Regions from separate parts of the Blautia sp. DFI.9.10 genome, predicted to be linked through region 1. Evidence: riboswitches for the same ligand, from Rfam matches in the RefSeq annotation. Region 1 holds a riboswitch; each other region holds the start of a gene.
The links. A riboswitch is a leader RNA that binds a small molecule or an ion and turns the genes downstream of it on or off. The one in region 1 is predicted to bind cobalamin.
Positions count from the first base shown of each region.

Region 2: another riboswitch for cobalamin. It lies ahead of NE671_RS11760 (ABC transporter permease); the one in region 1 lies ahead of NE671_RS04690 (cysteine-rich small domain-containing protein).
Region 3: another riboswitch for cobalamin. It lies ahead of nikB (nickel ABC transporter permease); the one in region 1 lies ahead of NE671_RS04690 (cysteine-rich small domain-containing protein).

Region 1 covers NZ_JANGAA010000005.1:44,674-55,490, reverse strand. The annotation lists gene NE671_RS04720 (hypothetical protein) at 1-44, shown strand, start outside; gene NE671_RS04715 (DUF5685 family protein) at 46-894, shown strand; gene NE671_RS04710 (J domain-containing protein) at 888-1,535, shown strand; gene NE671_RS04705 (diaminopimelate dehydrogenase) at 1,730-2,716, shown strand; gene NE671_RS04700 (N-acetylmuramoyl-L-alanine amidase family protein) at 3,001-4,491, shown strand; gene NE671_RS04695 (C40 family peptidase) at 4,775-6,235, shown strand; cobalamin riboswitch at 6,468-6,637, shown strand; gene NE671_RS04690 (cysteine-rich small domain-containing protein) at 6,905-7,192, shown strand; gene NE671_RS04685 (phosphatase) at 7,300-8,016, opposite strand; gene NE671_RS04680 (glycyl radical protein) at 8,371-10,817, shown strand, end outside.
Region 2 covers NZ_JANGAA010000019.1:28,826-39,642, reverse strand. The annotation lists gene NE671_RS11775 (oligopeptide/dipeptide ABC transporter ATP-binding protein) at 1-398, opposite strand, end outside; gene NE671_RS11770 (ABC transporter ATP-binding protein) at 408-1,199, opposite strand; gene nikC (nickel transporter permease) at 1,180-2,043, opposite strand; gene NE671_RS11760 (ABC transporter permease) at 2,059-2,988, opposite strand; cobalamin riboswitch at 3,126-3,299, opposite strand; gene NE671_RS11755 (MATE family efflux transporter) at 3,447-4,805, opposite strand; gene NE671_RS11750 (ABC-2 transporter permease) at 4,961-5,635, opposite strand; gene NE671_RS11745 (ABC transporter ATP-binding protein) at 5,632-6,480, opposite strand; gene NE671_RS11740 (GntR family transcriptional regulator) at 6,483-6,857, opposite strand; gene NE671_RS11735 (DUF3786 domain-containing protein) at 7,096-7,734, shown strand; gene NE671_RS11730 (TetR/AcrR family transcriptional regulator) at 7,721-8,302, shown strand; gene NE671_RS11725 (DUF6462 family protein) at 8,391-8,660, opposite strand; partial or broken gene NE671_RS16190 (methionine--tRNA ligase subunit beta) at 8,943-9,044, opposite strand; gene NE671_RS11720 (S24 family peptidase) at 9,018-9,518, shown strand; gene NE671_RS11715 (helix-turn-helix transcriptional regulator) at 9,617-9,817, shown strand; gene NE671_RS11710 (MerR family transcriptional regulator) at 9,967-10,812, shown strand.
Region 3 covers NZ_JANGAA010000017.1:36,662-47,478, forward strand. The annotation lists gene hisG (ATP phosphoribosyltransferase) at 1-66, shown strand, start outside; gene hisD (histidinol dehydrogenase) at 117-1,427, shown strand; gene hisB (imidazoleglycerol-phosphate dehydratase HisB) at 1,427-2,014, shown strand; gene hisIE (bifunctional phosphoribosyl-AMP cyclohydrolase/phosphoribosyl-ATP diphosphatase HisIE) at 2,033-3,313, shown strand; gene NE671_RS11085 (M14 family metallopeptidase) at 3,485-4,444, shown strand; cobalamin riboswitch at 4,729-4,917, shown strand; gene nikB (nickel ABC transporter permease) at 5,102-6,040, shown strand; gene nikC (nickel transporter permease) at 6,041-6,871, shown strand; gene NE671_RS11100 (ABC transporter substrate-binding protein) at 6,930-8,498, shown strand; gene NE671_RS11105 (ABC transporter ATP-binding protein) at 8,513-9,298, shown strand; gene NE671_RS11110 (ABC transporter ATP-binding protein) at 9,291-10,256, shown strand; gene NE671_RS11115 (hypothetical protein) at 10,275-10,622, shown strand.

The DNA.
Region 1 (10,817 bases):
TCGAATGTCCGAAATGCCACACAAAATTCGTAAAAAGGAGCTGACATGTTCGGATATGTGACCGTTAATAAACCGGAAATAAAATTCAAGGATTTTGATGTGTACCGTTCTTTTTACTGCGGTCTTTGCAGAGAATTGCGGGAGAGATACGGGATACCGGGACAGATCTCACTGACTTATGATATGACATTTGTGGTCCTTCTTTTAAGCGCTCTTTATGAACCGCCAACGAAGAAGGGAACCTCCAGGTGTGTGGTCCATCCGCTGAAGCCCCAGCCAGTGCGCAAAAATACAGTAACTGAGTACTGTGCGGATATGAATGTGATCCTTACCTATTACAAATGTATGGATGACTGGCAGGATGAACACAAACCACTGCGCTATGTATATGCAGGAATTCTGAAGAATTGCGGAAATATGCATATGTCCGCTTATCCGGAGAAGATCCAAAGGATCCGAAACGCACTAGAGGAGCTTTCTTCCCTGGAAAAACAGGGGGAAACCGATGTGGACCGTGTAGCCGGATGTTCCGGACGTATCATGGAAGAGATTCTGGCCTTCCGTAAGGATGTCTGGGAATCGTCCCTGCGCCGTCTGGGATTTTATCTCGGAAAATTTATCTACATCCTGGATGCTTATGACGATGTGGAAAAAGATGCAGAAAACGGAAATTACAATCCTTTCCTTGAAAAATATAAGATAGAAGGGTTCGAGGAAGAGGTACGTCGGCTTCTTATGATGATGCTTGCAGAATGCTGCAGAGAATTTGAAAAGCTGCCGATCCTCCGATACGGAGATATCCTTCGAAATATTTTATATTCCGGCGTCTGGTGCCGCTTTGCGGCGATCGGACAGAAGCGCAGGGAAGAACGGGAGAAAGAGAAAAAATGTTAGATCCATACAGCGTGCTGGGAGTTCCCAGAAACGCATCTGATGATGAAATAAAAAAGGCATACCGGAAGCTGAGCCGAAAGTATCACCCGGATGCCAATATCAATAATCCGAATAAGGATCAGGCCGAAGAAAAATTCAAAGAAGTGCAGCAGGCTTACGAGCAGATCATGAAAGAGCGTGAGTACGGAAGCAGTTCCCAGAATGGTTATGGCAGCTACGGAAATTACGGTGGTTTTGGAAATTACGGAAATGCCGGTTCCAGTGCCTATCAGGATGAGGAAAGTATGCGCAGAAGGGCGGCCGCCAATTATGTGCAGAGCGGTCATTTTCAGGAAGCTATGAATGTACTGGATTCTCTTGGTCAGAAAAATGGGGAATGGTATTACCTGGCTGCTATGGCAAATATGGGAATGGGAAATAATGTAACAGCTCTGGATCAGATCCGTGAAGCAGTCCGTCAGGAACCGGATAATATGCAGTACCGTATGCTGCTCCAGAGAATGGAAGGCGGTGGCGGCTGGTATCAGCAGCGGCAGGATCCCTTTGGGGGAATGCCGACCGCAGGAGGAGATATGTGTGATGCCTGCTGCAGGACCATGGCCTGTTTCATGTGCTGGCCGGGCGGCTTTTTCTGCTGCTGATGCAGGAAAAAGGGCTGTCATCGATGTCCTGAAACTGAGATCGGGGATATCATAAGGCAGCATATCCATATGTTTGTAAGGCGGATCCTGCAGATCCGTTTTGCGATATAGATCGCAGAAGGCTTTTTCTGACAGAGATTCACAATGCTGTCCGGAAAATGTCATACTGCAGAGAAAAAGAGGAGGAAATCGTTATGAGTATAAGAATTGGTATTTTAGGTTACGGAAACCTGGGACGCGGCGTGGAGTGCGCCATCAAGCATAATCCGGATACAGAGCTGGTTGCAGTATTTACCAGACGTGATCCAGAGACTGTAAAGATCCTTACAGAGACCGCAAAGGTTTATTCTGTAAAAGATGCGGAGAAGCTGAAGGATGAGATCGATGTCCTGATCATCTGTGGAGGAAGTGCGACAGATCTTCCTGTTCAGACACCGGAGTATGTAAAATATTTCAATGTTGTGGATAGCTTTGATACACATAAGAAAATCCCGGAGCATTTTGCAAATGTTGACAAGGCAGCAGCAGAGAGTGGACATGTAGGAATCATTTCCGTAGGCTGGGATCCAGGAATGTTTTCTCTGAACCGTATGTATGCAAATGCGATCCTTACAAATGGAAACGACTACACATTCTGGGGCAAGGGTGTCAGCCAGGGACATTCTGATGCAGTCCGCCGCATCAAAGGCGTAAAGGATGCAAAGCAGTACACCATTCCGGTAGAAGCTGCACTTGAGGCAGTAAGAAACGGAGAAAATCCGGAGCTTACCACACGCCAGAAACATACAAGAGAGTGCTTCGTAGTTGCTGAGGAAGGTGCTGATCTTGCACGCATCGAGGAAGAGATCAAGACCATGCCGAACTACTTTGACGAGTATGATACAACGGTACATTTCATTTCCCAGGAAGAGCTGGACCGTGACCACAGCGGTATCCCGCACGGCGGTTTTGTGATCCGCAGCGGAAAAACAGGCTGGAACAATGAGAACAGCCATGTGATCGAGTACAGCCTGAAGCTGGATTCCAATCCTGAGTTTACATCTTCTGTGATCGTTGCCTATGCAAGAGCTGCATACCGCATGAACCAGGAAGGACAGAAGGGCTGCAAGACTGTATTTGATGTTGCACCTGCATATTTAAGTGCCCTTGACGGAGCAGAGCTTCGCAAAAAATTCCTGTAAGGATCTGTAACAGATCTGTAACAGACAGGAGCAAAACTGCATAAAAGATCATATCCCCGGAGCATCAGTGAATATTTCTGATGTTTCGGGGCTTTTTTCTGCATAAAATCAACATTGGTAATACCTGGATGATGATTTTTCTGAAAGAAAAGGAAAGAGTTGACGGACCGTAAAGAATGTTATATAATATGGACGTAAAATTGTAACAAAATTGTAACGTTTACGATCAGTCGGACTTAAGAAATAGTAAATATCAATGATCTATCTATCAAAGGAAGGTATGTATGCGAAAATTAAGCAGAAAATGGAAACTCTGGGGACTTTTTTTTGTTCTGATGTTCTTTGCAGCCGGAGCAACTGTACATACAACGGCAACAGATGTACAGGCTGCGACCAAAAACGGCTTTAAAACAGAAAAAGGAAAGTCCTATTATTATCAGAATGGACAGAAGGTAAAAGGCTGGCTTACACTGAACGGGAAGAAATATTTTTTTAATAAATCCACAGGCGTGCAGATGAAGCGTTGGGCTAAGGATTCCAAGGGCAAACGATATTTTTATAATGTCAACGGTGCCAAGGGCTATATGGCAACAGGCTGGCTTACAGACAGTAAGAACAATACCCGCTATTTTAATCCCACCAGCGGATATATGACAACGAGATGGGCCACGATCAGTAATAAGAAATATTATTTCTACAGCGGCAGTGGTGCTGCAGCCAGAAGTGTATTCCTTACAGACAAGAAGAATGTGACCAGATATTTTACCAGCAAATGCTTTATGGCAAAGGGCTGGGCAACGAATAAGAAACAGCAGAAGCGTTATTTTGATCCAAACACGGGAGCTATGTATAAGGGCTTCAAGAAGATCGGCAGCGATACCTATTATTTTTACAGCAAGAGCGGCGTGATGGCTACCGGTTGGGTCACAAATTCCAAAAAAGGATATAAATATTATTTCGATCCGTCAACCGGTGTCATGGCTACGGGAACGAAGACGATCGATGGCAAGAAGTATACATTTGGCAGCAATGGTGTCTTGGATACCAACCCAAGTACTACTACAGCGACAAGCTCCAGGACTATCAAGAATTTCCTTGCCAATGCATTACTTCCGGTAGGAAAGACTCTTTACGTATGGGGCGGCGGCCACAACTGGTCGGATGCGACCAGAAAGGGCATCAGTCCAAAATGGAAACAGTGGTATGACAGCAATTCCAGCTCCTATAATTACAGATATTATATGGATCTCAGTGAAGCTACAGAACAGAAGGGCCTTGACTGTTCCGGCTTTGTAGGATGGTCTGTATATCAGATCATGCAGAGCAGATCCGGTGGACCTATGTACACGGATGTTTCCGGAAATCTTGGATCTTTGTATTCCGGCAAGGGAATGGGTACCGTTGTTTCCCAGGCTCAGCTGGCAAGCTCAAACTGGAAGCTTTATCCTGGGGATATCGGATACAACAGCGGACATACCTGGATCGTTCTCGGACAGTGTTCCGATAAGAGTGTCGTGATCCTCCACTGTACACCGAATGCCGGCGTACAGATTTCCGGAACACCGACACCAAGCGGAACTTACGGAAGCCAGGCGATCAAGCTGGCAGAAACTTACATGTCCAGGTATCCTGGAGCCAGCAAATATGACTATCATGAATCCAGTGGTAACTATATCCGAAACGGTGCATACTTCAGATGGAACAGAAGCACTCTTTCCGATCCCAACGGATATCTGAACAAGACAGCCAATCAGATCCTTGCAGATCTTTTCTGATCAGGATATGCTGAAAGAAATTTATATGTAACAAATAGCAATAAGAAACGCGAGAGGAGAATCTGAGATAACCCGGGTTCTCCTTTTTTAATGTCAAAATCATTAATAAATGTTACAAAGTTTTAAACTAATTAATAGAAAATCCTTGCAATCCAAATAACACTGTGTTAATATATAAAAAGATTGAAACAAGATATTGCAAAAGTGTTACAAAGAAAACCAACGAAGCGGATGGTCAGATCCGCTGTATTAAATTAGAATCAGATTGCGAGGGTGAACAGTCATGAAGAAAAGGATATTATGTCTGACACTGGCGCTCATCATCAGCGGAGCACAGGTAGTCAGCGTAAGCGCAGCAAGAGAAGATGAGGCAGCACTTCAGCAGGAGATGGATGCGACCAACGAACAGCTGAATGCGACTTATTCCAGATTGGATGAGCTTTCCTCACAGAAGTCACAGATTGAAGGCGAGATTTCAACTCTTGATGCCAATCTTGTAAACGTGATGGTTTCGATCCAGACACTGGAGGGAGATATCTCCAATAAGGAAGCCGACATTGCATCTACACAGACCAACCTTGAGAAGGCCAAAAATGCCAAGCAGAAACAGTATGAGGCAATGAAGAAACGTATCCAGTATCTCTATGAGAAGGGTGGAGATGATGCATGGTTCCAGATGATGCTGAATGCAGAGAACCTGTCTGATCTTCTTACAAGAGCAGAGTACACACAGAAGACTTATGAGCAGGACCGTAAGAGTCTTGAAAAATATTCCAATACGATCCAGCAGGTGGCAAACCTGGAGGCACAGTACACACAGGAGAAGGCAGAGCTGGAGGGAATGAAGCAGGAATATGAGGCAGAGTCCCAGAACCTGCAGGCACAGCTGGATGAGAAGCGTGCCACATCCGCAGATTATGATAATGAGATCGCCTACGCACAGCAGCAGGCTACAGATTATGCCAACCTTCTTGCAGAGCAGACTGCAGAGCTTCAGAGATTAGAGGCTGAGCGTATTGCAGCAGAGGAAGAGGCAAGACGTCAGGCCGAGGCTGAAGCAGCAGCGAGAGCACAGGCTGAGGCAGAAGAGGAAGCAAGACGCCAGGCAGAGCAGGAAGCACAGCAGGATGAGGCGGACGAGAGCGAAGACGTACAGTACGATGAGGACGGCGACGTGATCGAGAATGCAGATGAGGATACTGCAGAAGATGACACCGAGGATGTGGATGAAGATGCAGACAATGGTGAGAATGATGATGCGTCCGAGGATACTGAGAATACAGAGGATAATGCAGACGCAGATTACGATAACAGCACAGACGCATCTGAAGAAAGTGCAGAGGACACATCTAATGCAGAGGATACATCTTCAGACAGTGACAGTTCTTCTTACAGTAGCGGTTCAGGATCTTCTGTTGTGAATTATGCTACACAGTTTGTGGGAAATCCTTACGTATGGGGTGGAACAAGCCTTACCAATGGTGCAGACTGCTCCGGATTTGTACAGAGTGTCTATGCGAACTTCGGAGTCAGCCTTCCGAGAACCTCCTATGAGCAGCAGAATGCAGGTACAGAAGTATCCTACGCAGATGCACAGCCGGGAGATCTGATCTGCTATGGCGGACACGTGGCTATTTACATGGGTAATGGCCAGATCGTTCATGCATCGAACTCTCAGGACGGGATCAAGATCAGCAATGATGCTACATACAGAACAATTGTATCTGTAAGACGTCTTGTATAATAAAAACGTACAACAGAAAATAAAAATACAGCAGCCCGACAGCAGTTTGTCGGGCTGTTTTTAACGTCGGAAAAAATACTGAAAAACCCATGGAACGGAGTGAACAGCAACAAAATATGCTCAAAAATGTATAAATATTGAAAACAGTATTGACATATAATTAACGGGATGTTATTATAATGTCAGTATAATTCCATATTGAACATAGCAAGTGCTGAGGATAGCTGACAGTTATATATTGATTATCAGAAGTCCACAGAAAAGGGAATCAGGTGTGAAACCTGAGCGATCCGGTCACTGTAACGGAGGAGCGAATCTCATAGTCCATTGTACGTATGTATGAGAAGGAGAGAGGAGTCATGATCCCGGAGCCAGGAAACCTGCTTGTTATGGCGAGGTTAAACTTCCGTGTAAAGTGTAACAACCATTTCAGGGACTCCGCACCCCTGGGACGTTGTCTACTTTTTTACGAGAGTAGGCATTTTTTTATGGAATGCGCCTGTTCATATGAATTATACATGATTAAATGGCAGGCGATACTACTCCGGATACATTCGTTCCCTCCGCGCACTCATGAACGGATTATATTTCTACCCCGGGGTGGCATCGCTACCTCTTTTTTATAGGAAAAAATTATGTGTGGTTATGTCAGGAGAGGAGAAAAGAGCCATGGAGAAACCATACTGGGAAGGCAAAGAATACTCTTACTTCAGCCACAAAAACTGTGAGTATTTTCCGTGCCATAAAGGAGCAGATCCGGAGAACTTCAATTGTCTGTTCTGCTATTGTCCTTTATATGCACTGGGAGATAAATGTGGTGGTAATTTCCGCTTTACGGAAAGCGGGATCAAAGACTGCACCGAATGCAAGCTTCCTCACAGAAGAGAAAATTTCGGATATGTTACAGGTAAATATAGCGAGCTTGCGGAAATTGTACGGAAGCAGCGGGAAAAATAAAAAACAGGCCAGTTCAGATACAGGAAAATGTATATTCCTGTGTTTGAACTGGCCTGTTTTGTTTGGGGTGGACAATATCTGTTATCTGTCGAAAAAGATACAGAAGATCATTCTCTGGTTTGGAGAAAAACCTTGAGTCTGGGAATCTGGTTGTTGAGGATCAGCTGTTCCGGAAACATGGCCTGATGAACAAACTCAGCAGCACAGGTAAAATCTCCGATATGCTCCGGGCCATGGCTGTCACTGGAAAGAAGCAGCGGCAGATCATATTTGCGGCAGCATCGAAGGATCTCGAAACAGTTTTCTCTTGTGTCGCCACGATAGCCATAAGGTGCAAGAGAAGCTTCGTTGATCTCAAAGATCGTGCCGGTTTCCCTGGCAGCCCTTGCAAGCGCATCATAATTAACCGGGTAATGAGTGTTATCACTATGTCCGAGGATCTTTACACAGGGGTTTTTCATTACATTGATAAAAGCTTCTGTGTTTTCGGCTCTGGTACCGCAGCGGTAATTCCAGGCATGCATGCTGGCAATGGCGTAATCAAGTTTACATAATAATTCCTGATCTAAATCTACCGTCCCGCTGCGGTCAAGGATATTCAGTTCAATTCCGTAGAGTAATTCTACACCGAAATGTTTTTTGGGAGAATAGGTAAGGCTGCGGAAATAGGAGGAAGTTCCGGCTGCCAGAGTGCCGGGACCGTGATCAGTGATTCCGAGAAGCCGGAGACCTTTCTCAGCAGCTGCGCGTGCCATGTTGGTGATGGTACATTCCGTGCCGTGACCACTGGCGATGGAGTGGGTATGCATATCAGAAAGATACATAAAAATACACCTCTTTTACTGTTTGAGAACATGTGACAGAGCGGAATACGAATGTCCGCTTTGCATAAATTTTTTCTGAAAAACAAAGGAATTCCTATATAAATCCAAGTATGGCAGAGCAGAAAAACAAAGTCAATAGAGAAAAACATAAAAATACAAAAAACAAATAAAATCAACAGGGCACAACCGATAAAAACCACAAAAACAGCTAGAAACACATGTTGGATTTCGTTGACATCGAAGTAGGGGTAAGGTATAATAAAACTACATGAGCACATAGCCGGACAGGAGCGGTTCTGGAAGCGTAGAGGCAGACAGATCACCAGAAACAACCGGTTATGAGAAAGGAGAATCATGGAGAAATTTCATATAGCAGATGTTCCGAAAACAGACAGGATCACACATCTTGTAGATAATCTTTATGCAAAGATGCCGGTGATCGAATCTGCCAGAGCAAAACTGATCACAGAGTCTTACAAAGCAACAGAAGACGAGCCGATCATCACCCGCAGAGCCAAGGCATTTGCCCACATCCTGCACAACATTCCGATCATCATCCGTGATGAGGAGCTGATCGTCGGAAGCAGCACTTTGGCGCCGAGAGGATGTCAGACGTTTCCGGAGTATTCTTTCCAGTGGCTGGAAGATGAGCTGGATACAGTGGCTACCAGAACAGCCGATCCATTTTATATTGCGGAGGAAACCAAGGCGGAGCTCCGTGAGGTACATAAATACTGGAAAGGCAAGACTACCAGTGAGCTTGCAACCTCTTATATGGCACCGGAAGCGATTCTTGCCATTGACCACAATATTTTTACACCTGGAAACTATTTCTACAATGGTGTAGGACACGTAACCGTTAAATATGAAGAAGTTCTGGCGATCGGTTATGAAGGGATCATTGCCAAAGCTCAGAAGGAACTGGATGAGTGTAATGTAGGAGATGGTGATTACGCAAAGAAATCCCGTTTCCTGGAAGCGGTTATCATGAGCTGTCAGGCAGTTATTGACTATGCACATCGCTATGCCGAGCTCGCAGAGCAGATGGCATATCAGTGTCAGGATCCGACCAGAAAACAGGAACTCCTTCAGATCGCATCCAATTGTACACGCGTACCGGCGAAGGGCGCCCGTAACTTCTATGAGGCGTGCCAGTCCTTCTGGTTTGTACAGCAGCTGATCCAGATGGAAAGCAGCGGACATTCTATTTCTCCGGGACGTTTTGACCAGTATATGTATCCATATTACAAGAGTGATATGGAAGCAGGCAATCTTACCAGAGAATTTGCCCAGGAACTGATGGACTGCATATGGGTAAAATTAAACGACCTGAATAAATGCCGTGATGCTGCATCTGCAGAAGGCTTTGCAGGCTACAGCCTTTTCCAGAACCTGATCGCAGGCGGTCAGAACAAGGATGGCGAGGATGTGACCAATGATCTCTCCTTTATGTGCATCCAGGCGTCTATGCATGTGCACCTTCCGGCACCGTCTCTTTCTGTAAGAGTATGGAACGGATCACCACATGAATTCCTGATCAAGGCTGCAGAGCTTACAAGAACAGGAATCGGACTTCCGGCTTATTACAATGATGAGGTTATCATTCCTGCACTGCAGAACCGTGGCCTTTCTCTTGCAGATGCCAGAGAATATAACATCATCGGCTGTGTAGAACCGCAGAAGGCAGGTAAGACAGAGGGCTGGCATGACGCTGCATTCTTTAACATGTGTCGTCCGCTGGAGATGGTTTTCTCTAATGGTATGGACAAAGGGGTACAGATCAGTGTCCAGACCGGCGATGTCACAGAGATGAAGAGCTTCGATGAGTTCTATGATGCATATAAGAAACAGATGGAATATTTCATTTCCCTGCTTGTAAATGCTGATAATGCCATTGATGTGGCACATGCGGAGAGATGTCCGCTTCCATTCCTTTCCTGTATGGTGGATGACTGCCTGAAACGAGGCAAATCCGTTCAGGAAGGCGGAGCTGTTTATAACTTTACAGGTCCTCAGGGATTTGGTATTGCAAACATGGCAGATTCTCTGTATGCGATCCGCAAGCTTGTATATGAAGAAAAGAAGATGACCATGGAAGAGCTGAAGGAGGCTCTGGCATGGAACTACGGCAAGGGTATCGATGCACAGTCTGCAGCAGATATCACCACCATCGTTATGCAGAAACTTCAGGAGAATGGCATCAGTGTAAATGAGCAGACTGCAACAGCTGTTATGACAGCAGCTCTCGGAACAGAGCCAGCTCCGGAGAAGAAGGCAAGATTCGAAGAGATCCACAAGATGATCGAGGAGGTTCCGAAGTTTGGAAATGATATCCCGGATGTGGACTACTTTGCAAGGGATGTGGCTTATACTTACACAAGACCGCTTCAGAAATATATGAACCCAAGAGGCGGACATTATCAGGCAGGACTTTATCCTGTATCTGCAAATGTTCCGCTTGGCGGACAGACCGGTGCAACACCGGATGGCCGTTACGCACATACTCCGGTAGCAGATGGTGTTTCCCCGTCAGCCGGCAAGGATGTGAAGGGACCGACAGCTGCGGCAACTTCTGTATCCCGTCTGGATCATTTTATCGTATCCAACGGAACACTGTTCAATCAGAAATTCCATCCGTCAGCACTTGCAGGAAGAGAAGGACTGGAGAAATTCGTAGCACTGATCCGCGGATACTTTGATCAGAAGGGTATGCATATGCAGTTTAACGTTGTTGACAGAGAAACACTTCTGGATGCACAGAAGCATCCGGAGAAGTACAAACATCTGGTTGTACGTGTTGC
Region 2 (10,817 bases), on a different contig from region 1:
GTCTGGATCAAAGCCTCCTTTACTCGCTCTTCATACTCACCCTCTTGCAGTTTTTCATGTAATTTCAAAATTTCCAGAATATTTTCTCCAATGGTATAACCGGGATCAAATACCCCGCTGCTGCTTTGAAAGACCATCTGAAGATTCTTGCGATATGGACGAAACTGCTTTTCAGACAAATCCTGCATTTCCTGTCCCTGAAACCAGAATTTTCCATCTGTAGGTTTCTCCAGGCCGGCGATCAGCTTTCCGAATGTAGTTTTACCACTTCCACTTTCACCGATCAGGGCCATGGATGATCCTGCATGGATTTCCAGACTTACATCATCCACTGCCTTCACAATTTTTTTCTTGCCATAATATTTTTTTAAATGTTCTGTCTTTAGTAACGTACTCATACTTTTCCCCTATAAAACTGCATCCAACAGTTTTTTTGTATATGAATGCTGCGGATGATAAAAGATCTCTTCAACCGTTCCGTTTTCCACTATTTCGCCGTCTTTCATGATCGAAACATCATCCGCGATCTCTGCCACCACACCCAGATCATGCGTAATAAATAACACGCCCAGATTTTCTTTCCTGGATAGCTGATAGATTTCTTCCAGGATCTGCTTCTGTACGGTTACATCCAAGGCTGTCGTCGGCTCATCTGCGATCAGATAATCCGGTTTCATGGACATGGCAATGGCGATCATAACACGTTGGCACATACCACCAGACAATTCGTAAGGTTTTTTCTTCATCAGTTCTTCCGGATCACGCAGATTCATCATCCGCAGACTTTCCAACGCTGCTTCCCTTGCCTGTTTTTTGCTCATTCTGCGATGTTTTCTCAGTCCTTCCAGAAGCAGTTGTTCAACTGTAAAAAGTGGATCAAGAGCAGCAGTCGGATCCTGAAAGATCATTCCGATCCTGTCTCCGTATAACTGTCGTTTTTCTTTTCCTGATAACTTCAGAAGACTCTTTTCGTTCAGTGTCACATCTCCGGATATCACCTTTCCATTTCCTGCAAGCAGATTCATGATCGTCAGAGAGGTAACTGACTTGCCGCTTCCACTTTCTCCCACCAGAGCATGGATCCTTCCGCGTTTTACTTCCAGGCTGACATCTTTTACTGCATGAACCATTCCGTGAGATGTCTGAAACTCCACATGTAGTCTTTTTACCCTTAGGACATCATTTTTGGGCTGTTCCATTCTGTATTCCCTCCCCCAGATAATTAAATGCCAGAACAATGATCATGATCAGTATGCCCGGATAAAACATCAGTCTTGGATAAGTCTGGATATAACTTCTACTGTCACTGAGCATGATCCCCCATTCCGGTGTCGGTGCCTGCACACCAAGGCCGATAAAGGAAAAACCGGCAATTGACAGAATGATCGAACCGATTTCCATTGTTGCCAGTGCGATCACAGATGGCAGGATATTTCTCAATACATGCCTAAATATGATCCTTGCGTGGCCGCAGCCGCCGGCTTTTAGTGCGGTCATATAATTTTTATTTTTTTCCTGAAGTGTCAATGCTCGGGCAAGCCTTGCATATTCTGCCCAGGATACGACCGATAAGGACAGAATCAGATGAGCGCCGCTGGCTCCTACGGTTCCTGCAATGGCAAGTGCCACAATAAAGACCGGCATAGCCATAAATACATCAATGATCCTCATAATTATGGAATCGATTTTTCCACCTACATATCCGGCAAACAGTCCGATAGGCACCCCGACACATACAGTAATCAGAAGCACCGTAAAGCTATAGCTCAGTGAATACCGGCTGCCCCAGAGAAGTCTTGATAAAATACATCGTCCCAGCTGATCAGTACCTAAAGGATATGCCGCCGACGGATTCTTTAATTTTATCGAAACATCCACAAGCAGTGGATCATGCGGCGCTAATACAGGTGCAAAAATAGCTGCCAATGCAAAAATTATGACCACCATCAATCCTATTTTTGTTTTCGGTGACCGGAATACTTGTTTCCAGTACAGATTCTGGATCATGCTTTTTTCTGTTTTCTGCTTTCTTCTGCTTCCCATTCTATGATCTCTCCTTTACTTTAACTGGATTCGCCGGTCAATCGCAGAATAGGCGATATCCACAAGAAAATTTAATACTACAATGCCAACAGCCAGAATAAAGATAAAACATTGCAGCACCGGAGTGTCTTTTGAGATCACGGATTTCAATGCCAGATTTCCGATTCCCTGAATTGAAAAAATACTTTCTATCACAGCTGAGCCACAGAAAAAACCGATCACAATTGATACCAGACGTGTCAGCACAGGAATCAGGATATTTTTCAGACCATGACGCAAAATTACATTTACAGATGACAATCCCTTAGCTCTGCTGGCACGTATGTAATCCTGCTTCAGCACCTGTATCATATTGGTACGGATCAATCTCGTCATAATTCCAAAGAAACTGATATCCATGGCAAATGCCGCAAGAATCGGGATGCCTCCGGCATCTCCTCCGATCACGGAAATCACTTTTAGCTTTACTCCAAATATATAGAGCAGCATCAGACCGATCCAGAAAGATGGCATAGATACACTGAGGGACGACAAAATGCGAATGACTTTATCCAGAACTCTGTTTTCATAAATTGCCGACAAAATTCCAAGAGGGACTGATACGATCATCAACAATAAAAACGAAGTAACTGCCAGTTTAAATGTCTGTGGAAAATATCTTTTTAATTCCTCAAAAGCCGGTTTTCTGGTAGAATATGATTTTCCAAAATCGCCATGAAGTGCCTGATCCAGCCATTTCCCGTATTGTACCAGCACCGGCTGATCCAGTCCTTCCTCATGCCGTACTTCTTCTACCTGCTCCGGTGACGGATGCTCATATTTTTTCTCCGCCAGCACTCTGGCAGCATCACCTGCCGATATAAAACTCAGCATAAAAATAATAAATGTAACCGCCAGCACTACCGGAATCATAAATATAAAACGCTTTGCAATTACTTTTCCCATCTTCATCTCTCCTCATTTTTTATCTGTTTATTGTTTTTAAAATAAAAAAAGCTGATATGATCCAGCATCATATCAGCACAAAAAACAAACCTCCACCTCAGGCAGAGCTTATTCCTTCTGTATCCCATCCGAATCAGAATTCTTCTGTCAAAAAGGCAAGTCTCCTGACTCCAGTTCTTCCTACTTACCATCTTCCCGGATCTCTCCAGTGATATTTTGGTTTTCGTCCCTGTCACAGTAGCGGTGGCTGTTCTGGCATTTCACCAGATTCCTTATTAAGTACTTTGTACACCCTTCTGACTATTCAATTTTCATAGTTGCAATGAATAAATATTATAATATCATACTTTTCTTTTTATATAAATAGTTTTTTGTCAAATATAAAATATCTGAACATTTCATAGTGAAACCCGGATATTTTCTGCCTGTATTATTATAGATCCCTTAAGTAAATAACATTATGTATGAACGGTGACTTCTTTATATTTCCGTATAATGATCATATAACTTACGAATAATAAAACAGCTGCACTGCTCCATGCACAGATCTCTGCATAGTATATTCCATCTTCACCGATCAGTTTTGGCAGCAGCAGCGCAACACTGACACGCATGATAAATTCTGCAATGCCGCTGGCAAGCGGAATCAAAGTATTACCCAGGCCCTGGATAGCGGAACGATACACATACAGCAAATACAGCACCCACAAAAAGACAGCCATGATAAACAAATACTTATATGCTATATCCAATACCTGTCGGGTCTGATCCGGTTCACCGGATACAAACAGGGACAGTACATTACGTCCAAACAGTACCATCATGCCGGAAATGAAAGCCGAAGTGAGCACTGCCATATAAGTGCCGCTGCGCACGCCTTTTCGAATCCTCTGGTATTTTTTTGCACCAAGATTCTGGCCCACATAGGTTGTAATAGCATATCCATATGAAACGGCAGCCATCTCCAAAACCCCATACAGCTTGTTCGATGCCGTAAATCCCGCCACAAACAGAAAACCAAATCCATTGATCACATACTGTACCACAAGTCCTCCCACGGAGATGATCACATTCTGTATCGCAAGAGGAACCGCCAGTTCCAAAAGCCGCAGGCTCATAGAGGGTTGCCTGTAAAAGTCCTTCTTTTCCAGGCGGATATCCGGGATTTTACGTAATACGATCAAACAGTACAAGGCTGAAAATCCCTGTGCGATAACGGTTGCCACTGCTGCTCCGGCTATACCCCAGCCAAAAACCGCCACAAATAACAGATCCAGTCCCACATTGATCACTGCTGCCACTGTCATTGCGATCAACGGAGATCTGCTGTTTCCAAGTGCCCGAAGGATCGCTGCAAATATATTATAAGCAGCTATGATCGGGATTCCCGCAAAAATCAGCCGCAAATATAGCATTGTCAGATCAATGACATTATCCGGTGTCTGTAAAAATAAAAGAACATGATAAACTGTACCTTCACTTACTGCGAGTACGACCACAGACAGTAATGCTGTCATGATATAGCTTTTCGCTACTGCACATTTCAGATTTTCCTTTTCCCTTGCTCCATAATACTGAGATACAAGAATAGAAAAACCCTGTGTGATACCTGTCATGATCCCCAACACCAGCCATACCAGCCAATCTCCGGCCCCTACTGCCGCCAGTGCTTCAACTCCTACCACTTGTCCGACGATCATGGTGTCTGCCATTGTATAAAACTGCTGAAAAATATTTCCAAGCATCATTGGTATGGCAAAAGTTATGATCAGTTTTCCGGGAGATCCGGCAGTCATATCTTTTTCATTAGTTCCCATAAGAATCTCCTTTTCTTTTCATCCTTGACCGCTATTTTACAAGGGACTCTTACGAAACACAAGCCTATTTTTTCACAAAGTTTTTCTCATATTTTTGGTAGCTATTACATCTTTATAATCATTATTTTTAATGGATCATTTTTGCCACGCCTATCTTAAAACTCTTTCTTCTTCATGGCGCTCATACTATACTTATACGAAGCAAACCATATAAGCAGACTTAGCACAATGAGGGCAATCCCGATTTCAAGATCCCCTATTCCCCCTATCATATGCAGAATACTTTCTTTTAATCCCAAGTTAGTCTTCACAAAAGATCTAATTGTATAACAAATCGCAAAAATAATTAAAATTGCGATTGGCAGTACAATTCGCCCTTTCTCTCCTTCGAACCTTATCCTGATCGCGATCATAATTCCCGCAATTGCCTGAAACACAAAAAATGTGATCAACTCCATTGCCAGCATTTCCAGATCAAACACCTCTTCAGGATTTATGAGTACCATAATTCCTGCACAGATCATTCCAATGCACCATCCACATACTGTCATGATAAAGGAAAAAATATATTTTTCTCTGACATATATTTTTTTATTTACGGGTAAAGAAAATAAATATGTGTAACCATGGCCATTTTCATCATAACTGATCGTATTACCTGAATATATCGCCAGAACAGATGGGATATACATTGCAATGAAAGCAGCTGCCTTTTTTCCTGTAAGTATAAAAAACAATGCTACAAACACTAACACCAAAAAAAGATTACCACCTTGCCGAAAAAACAATCGAAAATCCTTTTCCAAAAGCCCTCTGATTCCTTTCATCATCTTTCGCCCCCTGTCAACATCAGGATCACCTGATCGAGTGATCCGCTCTCTACTACGATTTCCGGATAATTTTCTATATAATACTGCTTCTCGTTCGTCAGACAGGCAACTCCAAAAAACTCTTTTTTCTCTTTCAAAAGATACCTTTTATCTACTGCCTGATATTGTTCCTCACTGACCTTCAACACTGCATATCTTTCAAGAATCGTATCCATCGCTTCATGAAGTATGATCTTTCCTTTATGTATCACATAAATGTCATCACACAGATGTTCTAAGTCCGAAGAAATATGTGAACTGATCAGGATACTTCTCTCCGGTTCTTCTTCCATATACTCTCTTAAAATATCCAGCATCCTTTCTCTCGCTCCGACATCAAGCCCTGCTGTCGGCTCATCCAGCATCAGGAATTCTGCCTGATGTGTCAATGCAATGATCAGATTCAGCTTTGCTTTCATTCCTGTTGAGTACTCTTTTATAAATTTATCCAACGGAATCTGATATTCTTCACACATCTGATGAAATTTTTCTGCTTCAAACTTTGGATACAATTTAGCAAGAACTGCCTCAACATCTTTCCCTTTCAAGTATCCACTGAATCCGGCTTCTGCCAGGACAACTCCCAGCTCTTCTTTCTCTTTTTCACTTAACTCTTCCGGTATTTTTCCCAGGATCTTTATCTCACCGGCATCATAAGAAATGAGTCCGAGCACTGCCTTGAACAAAGTACTCTTACCGGCTCCGTTCTCTCCAACCAGACCGGTGATTCTTCCTTTTTCTACATTTAACGAACAGTCTAACTGAAATTCACCGTAGCTTTTCTTTACTCCTTTGATCTCCAACATAATCATTCATCCTCCATGATGAGTTCAAACAACGAACGGATCTCTTCCTCCTTCATTCCGCAGCGCCTTCCCTTCTGAATTGCTGCTTCCAGATCCGCCTCAACCTCTTTCCTTCGCTCTTCTTCCATCAGCTGTGTATTCGAAGCCGCTACATACGTTCCTTTCCCATGAACTGTGACTGTCATGCCCTCTGCTTCCAGATTGTCATATGCTTTCTTCACAGTAAGTGCACTGATCTTCAGTTCCTTTGCCATTGTTCTCACGGACGGCAATATATCATTTTCTTTTAACTCTCCGGAGATGATCTGCGCCTTGATCTGCTCCATGATCTGCTCATAAATTGGTACCATCGATGTATTATTGATTATAATCTTCATATGTCCCTCCTGTTGCAAACAGTATATAACAGTGCAATACTGTTGTCAACTGTTATATACTGTTTTGCAGTAGTTGACTGCCGGGATTCTGTCATCTGCCATTAGAAGGTATGGGAAGTCTTAGTCATTTACTTTTCATGATCATTAATTTTTATTTGTTACGCAAAATGTATTGATTTTATAGACCGATTAGTCTATTTTGTAAATAACTACAACAAAAATATTCTTGGAGAAATATATGACGAAAGCTATCAATAATTATGATAAAACAAAAATTTCAATGGCACATGTTTTCCTGCAATATGATCAGGCTACAATGATACATAAATATTCATTAGATTACAATTCTGACTGGTTATATATTACTTTTATTAACCGTACCTATCGTATTAACCGAAAAACGGGAAGTGTTCAGTGGTCAGATAATGATTTTGAAACAGTTCATGAAGCCAATCATAATGAAGCAATGACTATTTATGATGTTTTATGTTATTCAAAGGATAGATGCCATCTGTCACATGAATTTGTAAATATAAACAGCCTTTCCTCTGTCCGAACAGGAAATCTCTCACCGAACAGAGGATTTTTTCAGAATACCGCTGACTTTTTTAACGGAAAAACCGTTGAATTGCGTAATGCCTGTATATCACTTTCCGGAAAGGAACTGGAAAAAGGAGATGTTGCTTTTAAATTAAATCTTTTTCCTTTTTTGCCGATTATCATCCGTTTCTGGGAAGCTGATGACGAGTTCCCGGCAAGTCTTCAAATTCTTGCAGATAGGAATACTTTAGATTACATGCATTATGAAACGCTTATGTTTGCACTTACACATCTGTTTTCCAGACTGAAGGAGGAAATGCGAATTGAAAAAGGGTGAAGAATCCAGACAACGCCTGATCGAGTGTGCTGCTGAATTATTTTGGAAAAATGGGTATTCTGCTACTGGAATCAGCGAAATCCTCAAACAAACAGACCTTCCAAAAGGATCTTTTTATTTTTATTTCAAAAGCAAGGATGACCTGGCAACAGCGGTAACGGAATACTATCAAAAAATCTTACTGGAACAATTTCAAAATAGTTCTCAGGGAAATGACTGGGAAAGTTTTATTGAAGAAATCTTTGATTTTTTATCTGAAAGGACAAATGGACAAACATTTGCAGGCTGCCCGTATGCGGTGATGGGCATGGAAACAGCACTTAGCAAGCCTGCAGTTGCATCTGTATTTATGGAAGGACTGAAAAAATTTGAGCAGATTTTTCAGGAAGTATTGTTATGCTCCGGATTGTCTCCAGATCATGCAAAAATTCTTTCTCAGCGCATGCTTTCTATCTATCAGGGATATTTTCTTCTTGGACGAATCAGCGCCGATACTTCTTATTTGAAAAATGCAAAAAAAAATATGATTGAAATGTACCGGGAATACCGGGCATTTCATGGAATCTGAGAGGAACTTCAGTCCAATGCTGTAAAGCTCTGCCCCTTCCTGATAGCGTACAAATTTCTTTGCCATTTTCTTTGTTTTCTCTACATCTTTACGTGCATATCCCATACACCACCTTATCCTTTCCTGTCGCCAGTTCATGGAATTGTTCCAGATAGGCATCAAAAATATCCCAGTTGATCAATACGGTTCCATCTATTCTGTAAATCGCACCTGCATCACTGGCAAGTTCAAATAATTTCTTATGAGAAATACTGTAAATAATCTCTGCCTGTTGATAACGCAGATACTGTCGGCGCAATTTTCTAAGCTGCTCCGATACTTCCTTCATACTTGTGATTGGTTTATAATTTTTATCCATGATATTTTCGCGTAATTCACTGTTTTACAGAAGTTGACTGCCGGGATATATTTTTTAGTGCGAAAAAAAAGCGCCTCTCAGATTAACTCTAAGAAGTGCTCTTGTTGTCATGCATATCAATCATTGATCCAGTGAATCAATTTTGATTTCATTCTCAAACCTGTGTCCTTTCACCTGAAATTCGTCATGCTTCATAACGATTCATTATTATCCCAAATTTTGTTGTCAAATTGTTGTCAACTGTGGTCTGACATCATGGTTTTAGAGATTTTATATTTAATTTTAGTACAGCTTAGCACATGCCGGAATATGGTTATCAACCATCAGAAGATGAAGCTTTTCTTCGCCTTCTTCTTCATGAATAGCACTGAGGAGCATGCCGCAAAAGCTATGGATTATATCAATCTGCTCCACGCATCCGGAATGTATGAAAAGCAGACTGCTAAGATAATTCCATTCCGTAGCATTGATATTTTTGAAAATGCCGTATCAGCCGGAACCGGTAACTTCCTTGTAGACGGACCGAAAGAGACTGTACACATAGATGAATCTATCCTGCCGGAAGATACTACTTTCGGTGTCCGTATTAGTGGTGACAGTATGGAACCTGAATTCCATGATGGTCAGATTGCATGGGTATTACAACAGGAATCTGTTGCTAATGGAGAAATCGGCATCTTCGCTCTTAACGGAGAAGACTATATTAAGAAATTACAAAACGATAAAGACGGAATTTTCCTTATCTCTCTTAATGAAAAGTATGCACCTATCAAAGTTAGTGAAAATGACCGCTTAGACATATTTGGAAAAGTTCTTGGAAAATCTGATGCTTCTGCTATTACAGGACATTGCCGATAAAGCATTGCCGATAAAATTGCAAGTCCTTTTTATTGGACACATTATTTTGCATAATTGACAATAAGAAAATATCTATAGAACTGAAAGAAGGGATTTTTATGGCGGTTACCAATAATATCAGAGAAATCCGGGAACAGCGTGGCATTTACCAGGATGACCTTGCCGCTGCTATCGGATACAGCACCAAAACTGTTGGCAGGATAGAACGTGGGGACAGCACCCCATCTGCCGAATTTATGCTGCGGATATCAAAATACTTTAATATGCTGGTGGAAGATGTATTCCACGTGGAAGATTGAGTCGGAGCAGCAATCCGGTTCACCTTCTATTTTGGACAGCTTTTCATGTCCTTATCAACAACTATAGTTTTTTGATAAATGCTTGACTGTAAACCTTGTTTATAGCTTATTATTAAGTAAAATAGAGTTGCTCGAAAGGAGGGCATAATATGACTATAAAAGACGTAGAAGAGCGAACAGGTTTATCCCGTTCTAATATCCGTTTTTATGAAAAGGAAAAACTTATTGAGCCTTCGAGAAATGAAAGTAATGGTTATAGAGATTATTCTGAAAATGATGTGGAAAATATAAAGAAGATTGCATATCTACGTACATTGGGAATTTCTATTGAAGATATACGAAGTATTATATCCGAAAAAGTAACATTGCAGGAAATGCTTGAGAAGCAAAAGGAAGTATTAAAAAATCAGATTACTGATTTGAATAAGGCGAAACTCATGTGCGAAAAAATGCTGGATGAAGAAAGTATTAGTTATGAAAAATTACAGGTAGAACAATATGTAACAGATTTGCATGACTATTGGAAAGATAATCGAACTGTTTTCAAACTGGATTCCGTCAGCTTTTTGTATATATGGGGAAGTATGCTTACCTGGACTATGATTACCGCACTATGCTTGATTATTGGGGCTTTGTCTTATTCTAAGTTGCCGACAGAAATTCCAGTACAATGGAGTAAAGGAGTGGCAACATCCCTAGTTAATAAAAACTGGATTTTTATTTGTCCTGTTATATGTATCATAATCCGTTATTTATTAAAACCTTTTATCTATGCGAAATTGCAGATGAACAATTATTATGGAGAAATTATAACAGAGTATTTGACAAATTATATGTGTTTTATTGTGTTGTCAGTGGAAATCTTCTCCATACTTTTTACTTTCGGAGTGGTAAAAAGTGTTGTTGTACTGTTATTTGTGGACACGGCAATTTTTATTGGATTGTTAGTAGTTGGTTTGGTAAAAATGGATTTGAGAGGGAAAGAAGTTTTATGATTCAA
Region 3 (10,817 bases), on a different contig from region 1:
AGCATGAAAATGGAAGATGAACGGATCCGCAAACTGATCACGGAACTTCGAGGTGTGATCAAATAAACTGAACAACAGATGAACCTCCAAAATACAGAAAGAAGGCAGAATTTATTATGCGTAAGGTAAAACTCACCAAAGAATCTACAAAAGATATTCTGGAAACTCTCTTAAAAAGAAGCCCTAATAATTATGGAAAATACGAGGATGCAGTAGCAAATATCCTTGCCAAAGTAAAAGCAGAGGGAGATACCGCGTTATTTGCATTTACCAGAGAATTTGATAAAGTCGAAGTGACAAAGGATACGATCCGTGTAACCCCTGAGGAGATCGAGGAAGCATACAAGCTGGTAGATCCTTCCCTGATCGATGTGATCAAAAAAGCATTGGTGAATATCCGCAGCTATCACGAAAAGCAACTTCAGAACAGCTGGTTCACAAGCACAACAGACGGAACCATGCTTGGTCAGAAGGTAACCGCTCTGAACTGTGTAGGTGTTTACGTTCCCGGTGGAAAGGCTGTATATCCGTCTTCCGTGCTTATGAATATCGTTCCTGCAAAAGTTGCCGGTGTTGACCGTATTGTAATGACAACACCTCCTGGAAAAGACGGAAAAGTAAATCCAAGCACACTTGTTGCTGCCAACGAAGCCGGAGCAGATGAAATCTATAAAGTGGGTGGTGCACAGGCCATCGGAGCACTTGCATATGGAACCGAGAGTATTCCAAAGGTTGACAAGATCGTAGGACCCGGAAATATTTTTGTTGCGCTTGCAAAAAAGGCAGTTTATGGATACGTAAGCATTGATTCTATTGCCGGCCCAAGCGAGATCCTCGTTCTTGCAGATGAGACTGCAAATCCTCGTTATATTGCAGCAGATCTTCTTTCTCAGGCAGAACATGATGAGATGGCATCTGCGATCCTGATCACAACAAATGAGGAATTTGCAGATCAGGTAGATAAAGAAGTCAGAGGTTTTGTTGAGGTACTTTCCAGAAAAGCCATTATTGAGAAATCCCTGGAGAACTTTGGTTATATCCTGATCGCAGAAGATATGGACGAGGCCATTGAGGCTGCCAATGAAATTGCTTCTGAGCATATGGAGATCGTCACAAAGAATCCTTTTGAAGATATGATGAAGGTACGAAATGCAGGTGCGATCTTTATCGGAGAGCACAGCTCTGAACCCCTTGGAGATTATTTTGCAGGACCAAACCACGTACTTCCTACCAATGGAACCGCCAAATTTTTCTCCGCACTTTCTGTAGATGATTTTATCAAAAAATCCAGTATTGTATATTATTCCAGGGAAGCACTCCGAAAGATCCACAAGGACATTATCCAGTTTGCCACATCGGAACAGCTGACTGCACACGCAAATTCCATTGCAGTCCGTTTTGAGGAAGAGGACAAGGAGAACGAATAATGGCAAGAGAAGCACTGATCGAAAGAAACACAAAAGAAACGCAGATACGTCTGCAGCTGAATATTGATGGAACAGGAAGTTCCGATATTGATACAGGCATTGGCTTTTTTGACCATATGCTGGACGGTTTTACGCGCCATGGACTGTATGATCTTACGCTGAGAGTCCACGGTGATCTGAATGTAGATGATCATCACACCATTGAAGATACAGGGATCGTCCTTGGAAACGCTATCCGTGAGGCAGTTGGCGACAAAAAAGGGATCAAACGTTACGGCAGCTGTATCCTTCCTATGGATGAAGTGCTTGTGCTCTGCGCAGTAGATCTTTCCGGAAGACCTTATCTCGGATGGGATGCAGAGTTTTCTACGGAAAAAATAGGAGATATGGCTACAGAGATGGTAAAGGAATTCTTTTATGCAGTATCCTATTCCGCAGCAATGAATCTTCACATCAAGGTTCTTTCCGGAGGAAACAGCCATCATGTGGCAGAGGCCATGTTTAAAAGCTTTGCGAAAGCCCTTGATGCAGCCACACAGTACGATTCCCGGATCACAGACGTGCTTTCTACCAAGGGAAGCCTCTGATACAGAAGGAGACCACTTATGAACAAACAGTTGATCCCATGCCTTTATCTTCATTCAGAAAAGGCGGTAACCGGATTTGGACAGAGAAATCTTTTCGGAGACGGAAATGTAGAAACACTTGCAAAATTTTACGGTGACAATGGGGCAGATGAGCTTCTGGTATTTGACTTTTCTTCCACAGATGCAGAGCATGACCGTGCGATCGGAAAAATCCGTGATATCTGTCAGGTATCTGAGATCCCGGTGATCGCAGCGGGAAATATCAAACGTATGGAAGATGTAAAAAAGCTGATCTATGCGGGATGTGCCAAAGTTGTACTGAATTTTTCGAAAGAGAATAATATCAAGCTTCTGGAAGAAGTATCCCGGCGCTTTGGAAAAGAGCGTATGATGATCAGCATCTCTGATCTGAGAGAATTCACAGAAAATCAGGATCTGATCGAAACATATGCAGACACTGTTCTGGCTTTGGACACTGTCGAAAATGAAATTGCAGAGATTTCTCAGATTTCCATTGTTCTTCATACCGATGAAAACAGATCTGAGAGCGTTCTGGAGCTTTTAGGAGAACCAGCTGTGTCCGGACTTTGCGGTGCTTATGTAAGCAGTCTTGAAAATGATCTGCATACATTTAAGGAAACCTGCGAAGAAGCCGGAATTCCGGTAAACACATATAAAAGTAATATTGCATGGTCGGACTTTAAATTAAACAGTGACGGAATGGTTCCGGTTATTGTCCAGGATTACCGGACGGATGAAGTACTGATGCTGGCCTATATGAATGAGCTTGCTTTTAACACAACATTGAAGCTTGGAAAAATGACATACTGGAGTCGCAGCCGGAATGAGCTCTGGACCAAAGGTCTGACATCCGGCCACGTACAGTATGTAAAGTCTCTTACCATTGACTGTGATAATGATACGATCCTTGCCAAAGTGGAGCAGGTGGGCGCAGCCTGCCATACAGGAAACCGTACTTGTTTCTTCAAACCGCTGATGAAAAAGGAGTACGATGATACCAACCCACTTCACGTGTTCCAGAATGTGTATGATGTGATCACTGACCGAAAAGAACATCCAAAGGAAGGTTCCTATACCAATTATCTTTTTGATAAGGGAATTGACAAGATTTTGAAAAAAGTCGGTGAAGAATGCACAGAGATCGTCATTGCAGCCAAAAATCCAGATAAAGAAGAGATTAAATACGAAATTTCAGATTTTCTTTATCATATGATGGTACTTATGGTGGAAAAAGGAGTCAGCTGGGAAGAAATCACCAAAGAATTGGTAAAAAGATAAATTATATATCATTCAGGAAAAAAGCTTTTGTACGTCGGATCAGAATGAACGGTTACGAAAGCTTTTTTCTGTTTTCCCGGAATCTTAAAAGAATATGTACAATTTCGGTTAGGCATGATATACTTATCGTCAAAAGTGCGGAAATATAAAAAAGGAAAAGGGAAACAACCAATGATCAAAATTGATGACTGGGTGATTGAAAAAGGAGAGAAGGCACAGGGGAAAATTAAGATCACAGGATACGGCATAGCAATGCCGGCAACTGTGATATGCGGAGTGAAAGACGGACCGACGATACTGATCACAGCGGGAATACACAGTGCGGAGTATGTAGGAATCCAGGCGGCAATGGAACTTGCAAAAGAATTTCAACCGGAAGAACTGAAGGGAAATGTGATCATCGTTCCACTGGTCAATGTCAGTGGCTTTGAGCATCGCACCATGAGTCTGGTCTATGAGGATGGCAAGAACCTGAACCGCGTTTTCCCCGGAGATCCTGAGGGAACAGCTGCAGATCGTATTGCCTATGCTATAGTGACAAAGCTTTTTTCCATAGCAGATTATTATATCGACCTGCATAGCGGAGATGGGTTCGAACAGCTTCATCCCTATGTTTATTATGTAGGGGTTGTAGATGAAAAGACAGCAGAGAAATCATTACATATGGCACGGCATATCGGCGTAAAATATGTGGTCCGTTCCACAACCGCCACAGGTGGCGCCTACAATTATGCTTCTTCTCTTGGAATTCCAAGTATTCTCATCGAAAGAGGCGGACACAGCTACTGGACCTGGGAGGAAGTAGAACAGGATAAAAGAGACGTCCGTCACCTTGTTTTTCATCTCCAGGGAAAGAAATGTCATGGTCTGAAGCATTACCGTCAGATGCTTCTTGAAAATGTAGTCTATGAATATGCGCCGTATACCGGATGCTGGTATCCATCCAAGAAGCCTGGAGAGTACTTCTTTAAGGGAGAAGAATTGGGTGAACTGAGAGATTACTATGGAAATTTACTTTACACATCTATTGCAACTGAAAACGGAGTCGTACTTTATCAGACAGCCAGTCTGAACATTATTGAAGACGGACCAATGATCGCATATGCAGCGATCACGGAGACTCTGACCTGATAGTAAACAACCTTTTCAGAACGCTTCTGTCTGAAATCATATTGAAACAGTAAGAAAACCGGGTTTTACCATTTGCTATTCTATTTGTAAAAATAGCGAGGTAAAATCCGTGTTTTTTTAGCAGATCAGATAAATCCAATTGTCAAATCCCCCATGGGGGATATATACAATTCAAGCATCTTTAACAAAATTTATGAGTTTTCTAAAAATATAACATTTTTCCATAGACATAAACTATAGTTTTATCATATAATGTTTCAGTAATTTGACAGCATTTGCTGATTTTCACATCAGCCGTTGTAAGTTCTGAGAGGATTAATAGGGAAACCGGTGTAAATCCGGTACGATCCCGTCACTGTAAGGGGAAATCCTCAGACAAAGTACCACTGGTCGAGTGCGTGAGAAATAGACCGGGAAGGTGTCTGAGGGTAAGGATCCTAAGTCAGGAGACCTGCTTGCAATTGTTTTAAAATGATTCTTACGGAAGATAGGAAGCATATTTATTTTGTGTGCCCGTATTTCGTCACGGGCTTTTTTCGTGCAAATTTTCTAAAATTCCATGCATATTCTGCATATTAAGAATCCAATAGTTTCTTTTATCTAACTAAATTAAAACGGCAATGTTAAAATCGCATCAAATGAGGAAAGGAGTAAAACGTGACAAAGAAACAAGTAGGAAAAAGATTTCTCCAGATCATCATTGTATTATTTGGAATCAGCTTTTTCACATTTGGACTGACCTACCTGTCACCTGGTGATCCTGCGGAGATCATGCTGACAGAGTGTGGTAATCTTCCTACACCAGAGCTTCTGGAACAGACAAGACATGAGCTTGGCCTTGATCAGCCCTTTCTCGTGCAGTATGGTTCCTGGCTGAAGGGTGTTGTTACAGGAGATATGGGACAGTCCTATTCTTTCAAAATGCCGGTAACAGATAAACTGGTATCCTGTTTCTGGCCGACGCTGAGGATGTCGTTGCTGGCACTTCTGATGATGGTCATTATTTCCATACCGCTTGGAATCCTGGCCGCTGTATATCAGAACAAATTCCCGGATTATTTTGTGAGAGGAATTACCTTTGTGGGAGTATCTGTTCCAAGCTTCTGGCTGGGCCTGATCCTTCTCAGCATCTTTGGTGTTCAGCTTCGCTGGATCAATGTTGCAGGAGGCAGTACGGATTTTAAATCCATGATCCTCCCGGCGCTGACTCTTGCACTTGCCATGTCTGCAAAATATACCAGACAGGTAAGAAGTGCAGTGCTGGAGGAACTTCATCAGGATTATGTCACAGGTGCAAGAATGCGTGGAATCAAGGAAAGCGTCATTCTCTGGAAACACGTCCTTCCTAATGTTATGCTTCCGCTGGTAACGCTGTTGGGACTTTCCCTTGGAAGTCTTCTGGGAGGTACTGCAGTTGTAGAGATCATTTACAACTGGCCTGGAATGGGAAATATGGCAGTAAAGGCGATTTCCTGTCGTGACTATCCTCTTGTACAGGGCTATGTACTTTGGATCGCGATCCTGTACATGTGCATCAACCTGCTTGTGGATCTGTCCTATACTTATCTCGATCCAAGACTTAAGGAGGATAGATAATTGAAAAAGGTATTACGAACATTCAAAGAAAATAAACAGTTCACTCTTTTCTTCATTCTGGGTCTCGTGGTGATCGGAATTGCGATCTTTGCGCCGCAGCTCTCACCATATGATCCACTGAATGCAGTTATGACCGAATCACTGCAGGAGCCAAGCTCCGCTCATCCGTTCGGAACGGATAAGCTTGGACGAGATCTTCTTTCCCGTGTTATCTTCGGAACAAGAACCTCTCTGATCATGACCTTATGTCTGGTTGCAGTGATCTTTGTCATCGGTACATTTTTAGGAGTTATTGCCGGATATTTCGGCGGCGTTGTGGATGCAGTGATCATGCGTATCGCAGATATGATGATCTCCTTCCCTGGGCTTGTACTGGCCATTGCCATTGCCGGTATGCTTGGACCAAACCTGGTCAATGCCGTTATTTCCATTGCAGCTGTAAGCTGGACAAAATATGCCCGTCTTGCACGAAGTATGGTCTTGAAAGTCAAGAAGAGTCTTTACATAGAGGCAGCTATAGTAAACGGAACAAAGACCTGGAAAATTCTTCTTGTACACATTCTTCCCAACATGGTAACCCAGATGGTGGTAACTGCGGCAGCAGATATCGGAACTATGATGCTGGAGCTGGCTTCCCTTTCATTCCTGGGATTTGGTGCAACTGCGCCGACACCGGAGTGGGGACTGATGCTGAATGAAGGAAGAACCTACATGGCAAAGGCGCCATGGCTTATGATCTACCCTGGTATCGCTATCGTGATCTGTGTTGTTGTTTTCAACATGCTTGGAGACAGCATCCGTGATGTACTGGATCCGCGCCAGGATCAATAAAACAACTCTGTAACAAACCAACACCATATGATCAGTATATTATCTTTAGGAGGATGAAATGAGAAATAATGTAGTTAAAAAAGTGCTGGCTGCTACACTTGCATGTATGATGACTTTTTCCATGACAACAGTGGCTCAGGCAAAGGGTGACAAAAAAAGTGATAAGGAAATCACCATCGGAGTAACAAGCTTTGCAGATACACTGGAGCCGACAGAGCAGTATTTCAGCTGGGTTGTATCCCGTTATGCGATCGGCGAGTGTCTTACAAAATTCGATGAGAACGGTGAGATCGTTCCATGTCTTGCGGAAGAGTGGGAAAACAGTGACGATGGAAAAACATGGACCTTCAAGATCCGTGAGGGCGTAAAATTCTCCAACGGTGACGATATGACACCGGAGATGGTAAAAGCCTCCATCGAACGTACCGCTGAAAAGAGTGACCGTGTTCCGGAATTCTTTGATCTCGACAGCCTCGAAGTTGACGGACAGAACCTGATCTTCCATCTGAACAGAGCAAATGCAAACATGGCCGGATGCCTTGCAGACCCGCTGTTTCTGATCGTAGATACAAATGTAGATGATTCTACATTTGCCATGGAAGGACCGATCTGTACAGGACCTTACGCAGTAGAATCTTTCAGCCCGACGGATTCCTGTATCGTAGTAAAAAATGAGAACTACTGGGATGGAGAAGTTCCCCTTGATAAAGTTACACTGAAATGTGTGGATGACCAGACAACACGTTCCATGGCTCTTCAGACAGGTGAGATCGATATCGCTTACAACCTGAAAACAGAGAACCTGGTTGAGTTTGAGGGAAATGACAATTACGACATCCAGGAGCTTCAGTCTCTTCGTTCCACCTATGCATTCATGAACCAGAACGAGGATCATGCACTCAGCGATAAGGCTCTTCGCCAGGCACTTCTTCGTGGTCTTGACAAGGAAACATACTGCAACACTCTTCTCGAGGGTGGTGCAACAGCTGGTAAAGCACCGGTTCCTCCAACACTTGACTTTGGATTCGATGATCTGAAGGATGAGAATTCCTATGATCCGGACAGCGCAAAGAAGATCCTTGATGAGGCCGGATACAAAGATGTTGACGGTGACGGATTTGTAGAAACTCCTGACGGAGATCCTCTTGTTCTTGATTTTGTTATCTACACAAGCCGTGCCGAGCTTGGTGTATACGCACAGGCAGCACAGGCCAGTCTGAAGGAGATCGGTATCAACGTAAACCTGAACACAGTAAGTTATGAGACACTTCTTGACATGAGAGATTCCGGTCAGTATGACCTTCTGATCTGGAACGTGCTGGTAGCAAACACTGGAGACCCTGAGAACTACTTAAGAGAGAACTGGTACAGCTCCTCTGCAAACAATACTGCAGGATACAATAACCCGGAGGTTGACAAGCTTCTTGACGAGCTTGCGCAGACATTTGATGAGGACAAGAGAAAAGATCTCATCATCGATATTCAGCAGGATATCATGGATGATGCTGCAACTGTATTCTTTGGTTATGAGACAACCTACCTCTTCTCCAACAAAAAGGTAACAGGTGTTAAGATGTATCCGATGGATTACTACTGGCTGACAAAGGATATCACTCTTGCCGAGTAAAGGAGCGCTTATTTATGCTTGAGATCAAGGATCTTTCCGTTCAGTACGGAAAACAGGCACCTACCATTGAACATTTCAACCTTTCCATGAAGAAGGGGGAGATCATCAGTGTGGTAGGCGAGAGTGGAAGTGGAAAAACAACCGTGATCCGTGCTGTCCTCGGCGCACTTGCCGGAGGTGGCCGGGTCAGCACCGGAGATATTCAGTTTCACGGACATTCTCTGCTTTCCAATACAAAGGATGAATGGAGAAATTTAAGGGGTACCCGCATTTCCATGATCTTCCAGGACTGCGGCGGAACCCTGAACCCTATCCGTAAGATTGGAAGTCAGTATGTGGAATATATCTGTACACATACGGATATATCCAAAGCAGAAGCATGGAAGAAGGGATGCTCCATGCTTCAGAAAATGCGTCTTCCTGACGCGGAAAATATCATGAAAAGTTATCCTCACCAGCTTTCCGGTGGTATGCGCCAGCGAGTTGGTATTGCCATGGCCATGACTTTTAACCCGGAGCTACTTCTTGCAGATGAGCCGACCAGTGCGCTGGATGTTACCACACAGGCACAGATCGTACGCCAGATGATGGAGCTCCGTGATGATTTCGGAACCGGTATCATCATTGTTACCCATAACATTGGCGTAGCAGCCTATATGGCTGATCAGCTTGTTGTTATGCAGAACGGAAAAGTTGTGGATCAGGGAACACGAGATGAGGTCATGGAGCATCCGACCAGTGACTATACAAAGAAACTGCTGGCTGCAGTGCCGGAAATGGAGGGACAGCGTTATGTTTAATGAATCCGATATCGTACTCAGTGCAAAACATATCGTAAAACAGTTCCCGGCTTCCGGCGGCAGAACTTTAACAGCCTGCAACGATGTGAACCTGAACGTTTATAAAGGAAAAACTCTGGGAATCGTAGGAGAAAGTGGCTGCGGTAAATCAACCTTTGTCCGCATGGTCATTTCTCTTGACAAGCCGACCAGCGGAGAGATCCTTTACCATGGAAAAAACCTCTCTGATCTTTCCAAAAAAGAAACCTGGCTGAACCGTCAGAACATGCAGATGGTATTCCAGGATCCGCTGGCGTCCTTTGACCCCAAAATGAAGATCGTGGATATTCTCACAGAACCCCTGATCAATTACGGAAAACTGAAAAGAAGCGAAAAGGAATCCAAGGCTAGAGAACTTCTGAAAATGGTAGAGCTTCCTGAAGATTTTACAGACCGCTATCCACATAACATGAGTGGCGGACAGCGTCAGCGTATCAGTATTGCCCGGGCACTTTCCCTGGAACCGGAGATCCTGGTGTGCGATGAGGCTACCTCTGCACTTGACGTTTCCGTACAGGAGTCCGTGATCCGGCTTCTGGTACGTCTCCAGAAGGAGAAAAACATCAGCATGCTTTTTATCTGCCATGACCTGGCTCTGATCCGTTCCTTTGCCCATCAGATTGCTGTCATGTACCTCGGGAATATCGTGGAGGTAATCCCGGGAGAGGATGTTACGGAAAAGTCTCTTCATCCATATACACAGGCTCTTCTGGGGGCACAGTTTTCCATTCATATGGATCAGAACAAAAAGATCGAGAGCATCGAAAGTGAGGCCCCCAGCCCTCTGGATGTTCCTCATGGCTGTCCATTCCAGAATCGTTGCGAACACTGCATGGAGAAATGCAGGACGATCCGTCCTGTGCTCACAGAAGTAGAGTCCGGACATGAAGTAGCCTGCCATTATGTAACGGAAAAATAAAGAAATGCACAAAACAGTATGATTTTTAAAAACTTTAAAGTACTGGGCATTCTGTTGTTGCTGCTTGCCGTTTTTACAGTTGGCGGAAAAAAAGTTTCTGCTGCTGTCGAAGACGGAGATATCCAATATACAATAGGTGTTGTAGTATATAATCAGGACAGCCCGGAAATGAACATGTTCATGAACTGTTACAGAGAATACATCGCGCTGACAGGTGGTTCCTCCGCAGGAAACTACATGCATCTTCAGAAAACGATCGGTGTTCTGAAAGCTCTGGCTGAGAAGGAGGGGCTGACTTATTCCGAGGATGTTGAGAAGCTTGCATATACAGTGGAAGATGTGCAGAAGCGTATGGAAGAAAAATAAACAGAGATTTTGAAAAAGAGCTGGGCCGCCTTATATGGTTCAGCCCTTTTTCTTCATATAAAATACTTTTTTATGTAAAAAAACGAAAAATCCTCTTTACTTTCTAAAGTTAATATAATAAAATCTATAAATATGTGTAAAACTGGTTTAAAAACAGAAAGCATGGGGATGCATAAGCAAAATCCCTCATGTTTT